One region of the Streptomyces sp. NPDC001292 genome, then DNA from elsewhere that is predicted to be linked to it. Evidence: riboswitches for the same ligand, from Rfam matches in the RefSeq annotation. Region 1 holds a riboswitch; each other region holds the start of a gene.
What was found. Region 1 has a riboswitch for cobalamin ahead of ACFY4A_RS03510 (CbtB-domain containing protein). Riboswitches for the same ligand answer to the same signal wherever they lie in the genome.

Region 1 (3,263 bases):
GACGACGGTGTGCCGCTCGACGAGGTCCAGCGCGGCCGCGAACGCGGCGGCCGTCACCGGGCTCAGATTGGTGATCGACCACCGCCGTGCGTCCGGGGCGGGCGGGTGCTCGGCTCCGTCGAAGAGGCCGACGTCCTGGACGCCCGTCCAGCCGGTGAGGACCGGCTCCAGGGATTCCAGGGCGCGGTCGGACAGGGTGGCGAAGCCGGTCGACCATCCGGCGCGCAGCCATTTCTGGCCGCCTGCGACCACCACGTCGGCGGCGTCCCAGGGCAGGGAGGCGACACCGAACGCCTGGATGGCGTCCACGATCAGCAGCCGGCCGGGGCCGATCGCCTCGCGCAGCGCCGCCAGGTCGGCACGGAACCCGGTGCGGAAGTCCACGGCGCTGACCGACACGGCCACGACGTCGTCGGTCAGCGCGGCGCGGACCAGGTCGGGGGTGACTCCGGAGCCGGGTGCGGGGTCGATCCAGCGCGGCGTGGCCCGGCCCAGGTCCGCGGCGCGGCGCCATGGGTAGTGGTTGGCGGGGAAGTCGGTGCGTGGCGCGAGCACCACGCCCTCCCGTATGCCGAGCGCGGCGTGGAACAGACCCGTGGACGCGTTCGGGAGGAGCACGGTGTGCTGCGCGTCGGCGCCCGCGAGGCGGGCGGCCGCTTCCAGCGCGGTTTCCTCCGCGCGCATCAGGGTGTCCACGGTGGTGTGGTCGGCGCGGGCGGACGCGTCCAGGGCCCGCGCGGTGGCCGTGACGGCGTCCCGGGAGGGCGGCCCGAAGCGCGCGAAGTCGAGGTACCCGGCGGGCGTGTCGAAGTGGGCGGCGTACGACGTGAGCACGGGGCTCGTCCCTCCGGGGTGGTGCGTGCGGATCGAGTGGCGCCATGGGCGGTGGAGCAGAGTTCGGAGGCGCTCACAGCGCCCCTCGCATCTGCTCCGGCAGGCCCGAGGTGGCTTGGTGGCTCAGAGCCTGCCCGCGCATCCTGCCATAGCGCTGGAGCATCTGACTTACGGCTTCCGGGTCGCTGACGATCAGGCTTGTGCCGTGGTGGGGGAAGCGGTCGACGGTTCGGTGGAGAAGATCACGCCCGGGGGGCGCGGTCTTGGCCGGGCGGGCGGCACGCGATACGGTCTGTCCGATATCGACGACGGCGAGACGGAAGCCGGTGGGAATCCGGCACGGTCGCGCCACTGTATGCGAACGCCCCCGGGGTGTTCGTGAGTCAGACCCGTGGCTGTCGTCCTGTGTACCACCGAGATGGGACGCGAACTCCCAGAGGAGGTTCTGCCATGGCGCAGACCGTCGCCCAGCCGACCGCCGCCGCCCCCGCCCCGATGCTGCTGAAGGCGATAGCTCCCTGGGCGGTGTTCTTCGGCGTTCTCATGCTGGTCCTGCTGTACTTCGTCGGCGCCGAGCAGGGCGCCACCTCCGTGTTCAGCGGCACGGACGTCCACGAGTGGGTGCACGACGCCCGCCACCTGCTCGGCTTCCCCTGCCACTGAGGCGCGGGACGCCGCACGCTCATGAACTCCGCAACGGTAAGGAACCTCCTGGTACGGGGCATGCTCGCCGGTCTCGCCGCCGGTGTGCTCGCCCTGGTCGTCGCCTACTTCCTCGGGGAGCCGTTCGTCGACAAGGCGATCGGCCTCGAGGAGGCGCACGCCCACTCCCACTCTCATGACGAGGGGGAAGTCGTCACCCGTTCCCTGCAGTCCACCGCCGGTCTCGCCACCGGCGTCCTCGTCTACGGGGTCGCCTTCGGCGGCATCGCCGCGCTCGCCTTCTGCTTCGCGCTGGGCCGCGTGGGCCGTTTCTCCCCGCGGGCGACCGCGCTGCTGCTGTCCGGCTGCGCGCTGCTGGCCGTGTACGTCGTGCCGTTCCTGAAGTACCCGGCCAACCCGCCCGCGGTCGGCCAGGAAGACACCATCGGCAGGAGGACGACCCTGTACTTCCTGATGATGCTGCTCAGCGTCCTCCTCGCGATCGCCGCCACCATCCTGGGCAAGCGCCTCGCGCCCGCGCTGGGCACGTGGTACGCGACGGTGGCCGCGGTGGCCGCCTTCGCCGTGGTGATCGGGCCGGCGTACGCCTTCCTGCCGGCCGTCAACGAGGTGCCGGCGGGCTTCCCGGCCACCCTGCTGTGGCGGTTCCGGCTCTCCGCCCTGGCCATGCAGACCGTCCTGTGGGGCGGTTTCGGGCTGCTCTTCGGCGAGTTGGCCGAGCGGCTGCTGAATCCCAGGCCCGCGACCGCCGCGTCCGGACGGGCGGTGCCGACCGCGCACTGAACCCCTGGGGATTCAGGACACGACAGGGCCCTTCGGAACCTTCCGGGGGCCCCTGTCGCGTTCCTCAGGGCGCCGTCAGGGGCTGTCCGAGCCGCAGGTTCCAGCGGCCGGCCCGTCCGCTGAGCTCCGTGGCCGTCAACGGCGGTACGTCCAGGCGCCAGAAGCCGGCCGCGGGCAGGCCCAGTACGTGGACGACCGCGGCCCGTACGACCTCCGGCTCGACCACGGCGAGCGTACGGCCGTCCGTGTCCCGTGCCGTGTCCAGCCAGCGCCCGATCCGCTCGCACACGTCCCGCACCGACTCCCCGCCGTGCGGGGCGCAGCCGGGGTCGGCGAGCCAGCGGCCCACCGCCTCCGGCTCGGTGGCCGTCACCTCCTCCAGGGTCCGGCCCCGCCAACGGCCCGCGTCCTGACCGGCCAACTCCCGTACCACCACGCCGTCGAGGCCGAGCGCCGAGGCCGTCTCCCGGCAGCGCGCGCTCGGGGACAGGAGAACCCGGGAAGCCGAGGGCAGCGACCCGGCCGCCGAACGGGCCCTGGCCGCCCCGACGTCGTCGATCGAGTCGGTGTCGTCGAACCGGGCCTGCCGCAGCGACGGGTTCGTCGCGGGCGAGATGAGAGTGACACGACTGGTCAACGTCCCTCCTGTCGCGCGGTGTTGACGGCCGTGCCCGCGGCGCGGATCGCCTCGACCTCGCCGGGTGGCGCGGAATCGTCGGTGACCAGGGTGTGCAACCGCGTGACCGGCGCCACGAAGGCGTGTGCCGTCCGGGACAGTTTGGTGCCGTCGGCCACGGCGAGCACGCGCCGGGCGGAGCCGATCGCCGCCCGCTTCACCGCCGCGTCGTCCAAGTCGTAGGCGGTCAGGCCCTGTTGTGCCGTCAGCCCACAGCAGCCGATCACTGCGGTGTCGAAGCGCAGGGCCGCCAGGGAGGCCAGGGTCAGGGGACCGGTGAGGGCCCCCTCGCCCGGACGGGGCCGGC
Region 2 (3,263 bases), on a different contig from region 1:
GCGATCCTCTGGAACCTGCTGACCTGGCTGGTCGGACTCCCCTCCAGCTCCTCGCACGCCCTCATGGGCGGTCTGATCGGCGCCACCATCGCCTCGGCCGGCTTCAGCGCCGTGCACGGCGGTGTCCTGCTCACCAAGGTCCTCATCCCGGCGGTCGCCGCCCCTGTCGTCGCGGGTCTGGCCGCGCTGGTCTCGACCCGGCTGTCGTACGGCATCGGCAGCAAGTCGGACGGCAAGGCGGCCGAGAAGGGCCACCGCGCCGGACAGATCGCCTCCGCCGGCCTGGTCTCGCTGGCCCACGGCACCAACGACGCGCAGAAGACGATGGGCGTCATCACCCTCGCCCTGATCGCCGGCGGCGCCCTCGCCCCCGGCTCCAACCCTCCCACCTGGGTCATCCTCTCCGCCGGCGTGGCCATCGCGCTCGGCACCTACATCGGCGGCTGGCGCATCATCCGCACCATGGGCAAGGGCCTGACCGACCTCCAGCCGCAGCAGGGCTTCGCCGCCCAGACCAGCGCGGCCACCGCCATCCTGGCCTCCTCCCACCTCGGCTTCTCCCTGTCCACCACGCACGTCGTCTCCGGTTCGGTGATGGGCGCGGGTCTGGGCCGCAAGGGCGGCGTGGTCCGCTGGTCCACCGCGACCCGCATGGCCGTCGCCTGGGCGCTCACGCTGCCCGCCGCGGCCCTGGTCGGGGCCGGCGCGGAGGCCGTGACGCGCCTCGGCGACTGGGGCACCTGGCTCGTCGCCGTGTTCCTGGTGGCCTCCAGCGCCGCGATCTGGAAGATCTCCCGCCGCGAGGTCGTCGACCACACCAACGTCAACGACACCGAGGAGCCGGCCGGCGTGGTCACCCAGGCCATCGCCGCCGTCACCCCGCCCCCGGCCTCCCCGGTGACCGAGGAGCTCACGGCCACGATCCCCGCCCAGGCCTCCGCGTCCGCCGGTGACCCCGCGTCCGCGGCGACCCCGCCGGCCGCCGCCGTCTGAGCCCGCGCCACAGGCAGAAGGAAGAGAAGCAGATGAAGATCGACTGGGCGGCCCTCGGCTCCGTCTTCGGCGTCAGCCTCGGCGTCGCGGTGGGCCTCGTGGCCCTGTTCACCCTCGGCATCGCCGGTCTCTCCCACCGCGAGCGGGCCGTCGCCCAGGGCGACGGCGGCGGGGCCCTCGCGGTCACCGGCGCCTACGCCTGCTTCGCCGCGTGCGCCGCCGCCGTGGCCTACGGGATCTACCTGATCGTGGCCTAGTTGTAGTGCCCCGGCAGGCACCGCGCGACCAGGATCCGGGCAACCGGGTCCGAGCCGCGCCCCACCACGTCGCCCGCCCTTCCCGGACCGTCCCCACGACGGCCCGGGAAGGGCGGTTTCCCGTGTCCGGCGCGTCCCGCGGTGTGGGCCTCATCTCAGAACCCCTGCGCAGGTCAACGGCAGGTTGACGGGCGTTCGCGGTGCGTGGTGGACTGCCGGAGCCAAGTACGGCGGCAGAAGAGGAAGTCCGGTGCGAATCCGGCGCGGTCCCGCCACTGTGACCGGGGAAGAACCTCCCCGGGAGCCAGGAACTCTCACCGCCGGTCTCGTCGAACCAGGGCGTGGACACCCTGAGTGAGGACATATCGCCATGCGCGGCTGCCGACCGAGGTTCACCAGCGACTCACTGACCCACCCCACGACCGGCTGACCCGATGGGTGCCGATCGCGTCTTCGCGTACGGCGCCGCCGCCGGCCTCCTCGGTGACCTGCTCCTCGGCGATCCGCGCCGCGGGCACCCCGTCGCCGTGTTCGGACGGGCCGCGGGTGCCGTGGAACGCGCGCTGTGGCGGGACCACCGCGGCTGGGGCGCCCTGCACACCGCCGTGTGCGCGGGTGGTGTCGTGTCGTCGGCCGCGCTGGCCGCGTCCGCCGCACGTCCCTCCCGTGCCGCGTCCGTCGCGCTGACCGCCGCCGCCACCTGGACCGTCGTCGGCGGGACCTCCCTCGCCCGGGAGGCACGGGAGATCGGGCACGCGCTGCGGGCCGGGGACGTCGAGGGCGCCCGGGCGCGGCTGCCGCATCTGTGCGGGCGCGATCCGCAGGCGCTGGACACCGACGGGATCGCCCGGGCCGTCGTCGAGTCCGTCGCCGAGAACACCTCCGACGCGGTCGTGGGCGCGCTGGTGTGGGGCGCCGCCGCCGGTGTGCCGGGGCTCCTCGGCTTCCGCGCGGTCAACACCCTGGACGCCATGGTGGGGCACAAGTCCCCCCGGTACCGCCGCTACGGCTGGGCCTCGGCCCGGCTCGACGACCTCGCCGGATGGCCGGGGGCGCGACTGACCGCCGCTCTGGCGGCCGTTGCGGGCGACGACCCGCGCGGTGCCGTACGGGCCTGGCGCGCCGACGCCGGCAAGCACCCGAGCCCCAACGCCGGCCCGGTGGAGGCCGCGTTCGCGGGGGCGCTCGGGGTGCGGCTGGGCGGCACGCTCTCGTACGGCGGGCGCGTGGAGCACCGCCCGGTGCTCAACGGCGCCGGACGCGCCGTCCGGCCCGGTGACATCGAGCGCGCGGTACGGCTCTCCCGCCGCGTGGGCTGGCTCGCGCTCGGCGTGTGCGCGGGCGTACGGCTGCTGAAGAGAGGACGGACGTCATGAGCGGCGGTCTGCTCGTCGCCGGCACCACCTCCGACGCCGGGAAGAGCGTCGTCACGGCCGGGATCTGCCGGTGGCTGGTGCGCCAGGGCGTGAAGGTCGCCCCCTTCAAGGCGCAGAACATGTCCCTCAACTCCTTCGTCACCCGTGAGGGCGCCGAGATCGGACGGGCGCAGGCCATGCAGGCCCAGGCGTGCCGGATCGAGCCCACCGCGCTGATGAACCCGGTGCTGCTCAAGCCGGGCGGCGAGCAGAGCAGCCAGGTGGTGCTGCTGGGCAGGCCGGTGGGCGAGTTGAGCGCCCGCGGCTACCACGGCGGCCGGCAGCGAAAGCTCCTCGGCACCGTGCTGGACTGTCTCGCCGAGTTGCGGAGCACGTACGACGCGGTGATCTGCGAGGGGGCGGGCAGCCCGGCGGAGATCAACCTGCGCCGGACCGACATCGTCAACATGGGGATCGCGCGCGGCGCGCGGCTGCCCGTGCTCGTCGTCGGCGACATCGACCGCGGCGGCGTCTTCGCCTCCTTCTTCGGCACGCTCGCCCTGCTGTCGCCGGAGGATCAGGAGCTCGTCGCCGGGTTCCTCGTCAACAAGTTCCGCGGGGACGTCTCGCTGCTCGAACCCGGGCTCGACATGCTGCA
Region 3 (3,263 bases), on a different contig from region 1:
GGTCTGCGCGAGGGTGCGCATCATGCGGCCGTACAGATCGCGGGCCGGCATGGTCTTCCTCGCCAGGCCCCGCGCCTCCGCGGCGCGGTACGCGGCGTCGAAATCCTCGCCCCACAGATCGGTCAGCTCGGGCACGTCCGAGGGGGAGAACAGCGACCACTGCCCGTCGGAGTTCACCCGGCGCATGAACTCGTCCGGCACCCAGTGCGCGAGGTTGAGGTTGTGCGTCCGGCGGGCGTCCTCGCCGGTGTTGTCGCGTAGCTCCAGGAACTCCTCGATGTCCGAGTGCCAGGTCTCCAGGTAGACCGCGGCGGCGCCCTTGCGCCGGCCGCCCTGGTTCACGGCGGCCACCGAGGCGTCCAGGGTCTTCAGGAACGGCACGATGCCGTTGGAGTGCCCGTTGGTGCCGCGGATCAGCGAACCACGCGAGCGGATGCGGGAGTAGGCGATGCCGATGCCGCCGGCGTGCTTGGACAGCCGGGCGACCTGGAGGTAGCGCTCGTAGATGGAGTCCAGCTCGTCCCTGGGGGAGTCGAGCAGGTAGCAGGACGACATCTGGGGGTGGCGCGTACCGGAGTTGAAGAGCGTGGGGGAGGAGGGCAGGTAGTCGAGGCGGCTCATCAGCCCGTAGAGCGCCTCGACCTCGTCGACGGACCGCGCGGTGTCGTCCTGCGCGAGACCGGCCGCGACCCGCAGCATGAAGTGCTGGGGCGTCTCGATCACCTTGCGGGTGATCGGGTGCCGCAGCAGGTACCGGCTGTGCAGGGTGCGCAGGCCGAAGTAGCCGAAGCGGTCGTCGGCGACCGGGTCGATCAGCGCGTCCAGGCGGTCGGCGTACCGGCGCGCGAACTCGGCTGTCCGGTCGGCGAGAAGGCCCTCGCGGTGGCCGACGGCGACGGAGTCGGTGAAGGACACGACGCCCTGGGAGGCGGCCTCGGCGCGGATGGCGAGGGTCAGCAGCCTGGCCGCCAGCCGGGAGTAGGCGGGGTCCTCGGAGATGAGCCCGGCGGCCGCCTCCGTGGCCAGCTCGCGCAACTCGGCCTCGTCGGCCCGCGCCGACCGGCCGCGCAGCGCGGCGGCGGCGACCCGGCCGGGGTCGGCGTCGGGGAGGTCGGCGGTCAGCTCGGTCAGGATCCGCAGCAGTGCGGCACCGGGACCGTCGGTTTCCGGAGCTGTGGCTGAAACCGGGTCGGCTGGCGCGATGGTCACGTGGAGCTCTCCCTCGCTGGGCACGGGGCCTCGCCGAGGGCAGGGGGCAGCACACGAGCGCACGCGGCGCCGCGTCCACCGGCCCATTCCACGAGGCCCGGACGTCAGGGCACCCGGACCGGACGGCCGGGCGCACTGTCGGCAGGTCCTCGGACTGACGCTCGTGGCGGCCCATGGGGGCATACGCGCACGAGTACACCGTTGCGGGACAGTTCCGGATTCGCACCGGATTCCCCTGCGGCGACAGTGAGCACGAGCATACATCTTGTGCTGAGTGAGTCGGGCACCCCCATATGTTGTGCCGCGCCGACTCCGGAGCGTGTCAGAATGTCAACTCGTAGGTGAGCAGCCTGATGTCGTCCAGGTACGGGAGGGGGTTCCAGTCCCGCACCGGCGTGCGGACGAAGCCCAGGCGCTCGTAGATGCGGTGGGCGGTGTGCATGGCGCTCTGGGTGGACAGCACCACGCGGACACAGCCCTCCACGGCTCGTGCCCGGTCCAGACAGGCCCGTACGAGGGCCTCGCCGACGCCTCTGCCGCGCGCCGCGTGCGCGACCGCGAGCATCCGTATCTCGGTCTCCCCGGGACCGGCGAGGTCGGCCATGGGGCCCGCGCCGGGGACGAAGGTCACGCCGCCGAGCACCTTCCCGTCCGCCACGGCCACCAGCACCTCGGCCGCGGCCGCCCGTTTGGCCACGTCCCGCAGCTCGCCCAGGTACTCGTCGCTCTCACCGAAGTCGAGGAGCCCGTCCCGGAGGTAGGCCTGGGCGGTGATCTCACCGAGGGTGCCGTACTCGCCGGGTTCCACCGGCCGGATCACGATGTCCATGGGCCAGAGTGTGCCGTACGGGCACGGCAGCGGGCCGCCGGATCGTCTCCGGCGGCCCGTATGGCCCTGCCCGATTGCCGTGTCTCAGTGCGGGGCCGCCGCCGTGGCCGGCGGGAGCTCCACCTCGACGCCCGGGTCACCGGCGTCCGCCGTGTAGTCCTCCGGCCGGGTCTCGTCCACGCCCTGGGGCGCCTTGACCGCCCTCAGCACGAGCGTCAGGACCACCGCGACGGCCGCGTTGAGCACGAACGCCGTCAGACCGATGTAGCCGATCTCGCCGATGCCCGGGATCTCCTTCGCCGAGCCGCCGAAGTGCTTCTGCGTCGGCGAGGCGACCCCGTAGGCGGCGACCGTGCCGTAGACCATGCCGACCGCCCAGCCCGCCAGCAGCGCCCAGCGGTGGAACCAGCGGGTGAACAGGCCGCCGACCAGGGCCGGGAAGGTCTGCAGGATCCAGATGCCGCCGAGCAGCTGGAAGTTGATGGCGACCGTCTTGTCCATGGTCAGGACGAAGACCAGGGCGCCCACCTTCACCAGCAGGGACACGATCTTGGAGACCCGGGTCTCCTCCCTCGCCGTCGCGTGCGGGCGGAGGAAGTCCTTGTAGATGTTGCGGGTGAACAGGTTCGCGGCGGCGATCGACATGATGGCCGCCGGCACCAGCGCGCCGATGGCGATCGCCGCGAACGCCACGCCCGCGAACCAGTCCGGGAACATGTTCTCGAACAGCTGCGGAATGGCCAGCTGGCCGTTCTTCACCTGCACGCCCGCCGCGATCGCCATGAAGCCCAGCAGGGCGAGCAGACCCAGCATCAGCGAGTACAGCGGCAGGATCGTGGTGTTGCGGCGGATCACCTCCCGGCTGCGCGAGGACAGCGTCGCGGTGATCGAGTGCGGGTACATGAACAGCGCGAGCGCGGAGCCCAGGGCCAGCGTGGCGTAGGTCCACTGGCCGGCCGCCGCCGGCACCAGACCACCCGTCCCCGTCGCGGTGAACTTCTGGCCCGCCTTGGCGAACACGTCGCCGAAGCCGCCCAGCTTGATCGGGATGTAGATGATGGCCACCGCGATCACGATGTAGATCAGGGTGTCCTTCACGAACGCGATCAGCGCGGGCGCGCGCAGTCCCGACGAGTAGGTGTACGCCGCCAGCACACCGAAGGCGATCAGCAGTGGCAGGTCCTTCACGAACCAGTGGGTGCTGTCGCCGCCGCCGACGCCCATC

Region 2: another riboswitch for cobalamin. It lies ahead of ACFY4A_RS28675 (cobalamin biosynthesis protein); the one in region 1 lies ahead of ACFY4A_RS03510 (CbtB-domain containing protein).
Region 3: another riboswitch for cobalamin. It lies ahead of ACFY4A_RS08780 (ribonucleoside-diphosphate reductase subunit alpha); the one in region 1 lies ahead of ACFY4A_RS03510 (CbtB-domain containing protein).

The regions. Positions count from the first base shown of each region.
Region 1 covers NZ_JBIAXG010000002.1:172,851-176,113, forward strand. The annotation lists gene ACFY4A_RS03505 (aminotransferase class V-fold PLP-dependent enzyme) at 1-834, opposite strand, end outside; cobalamin riboswitch at 1,107-1,248, shown strand; gene ACFY4A_RS03510 (CbtB-domain containing protein) at 1,285-1,497, shown strand; gene ACFY4A_RS03515 (CbtA family protein) at 1,519-2,280, shown strand; gene ACFY4A_RS03520 (histidine phosphatase family protein) at 2,345-2,917, opposite strand; gene ACFY4A_RS03525 (DeoR/GlpR family DNA-binding transcription regulator) at 2,914-3,263, opposite strand, start outside.
Region 2 covers NZ_JBIAXG010000032.1:24,614-27,876, forward strand. The annotation lists gene ACFY4A_RS28665 (anion permease) at 1-993, shown strand, start outside; gene ACFY4A_RS28670 (hypothetical protein) at 1,026-1,250, shown strand; cobalamin riboswitch at 1,441-1,585, shown strand; gene ACFY4A_RS28675 (cobalamin biosynthesis protein) at 1,685-2,626, shown strand; gene ACFY4A_RS28680 (cobyric acid synthase) at 2,623-3,263, shown strand, end outside.
Region 3 covers NZ_JBIAXG010000005.1:197,666-200,928, forward strand. The annotation lists gene ACFY4A_RS08780 (ribonucleoside-diphosphate reductase subunit alpha) at 1-1,209, opposite strand, end outside; cobalamin riboswitch at 1,332-1,486, opposite strand; gene ACFY4A_RS08785 (GNAT family N-acetyltransferase) at 1,532-2,038, opposite strand; gene mctP (monocarboxylate uptake permease MctP) at 2,123-3,263, opposite strand, start outside.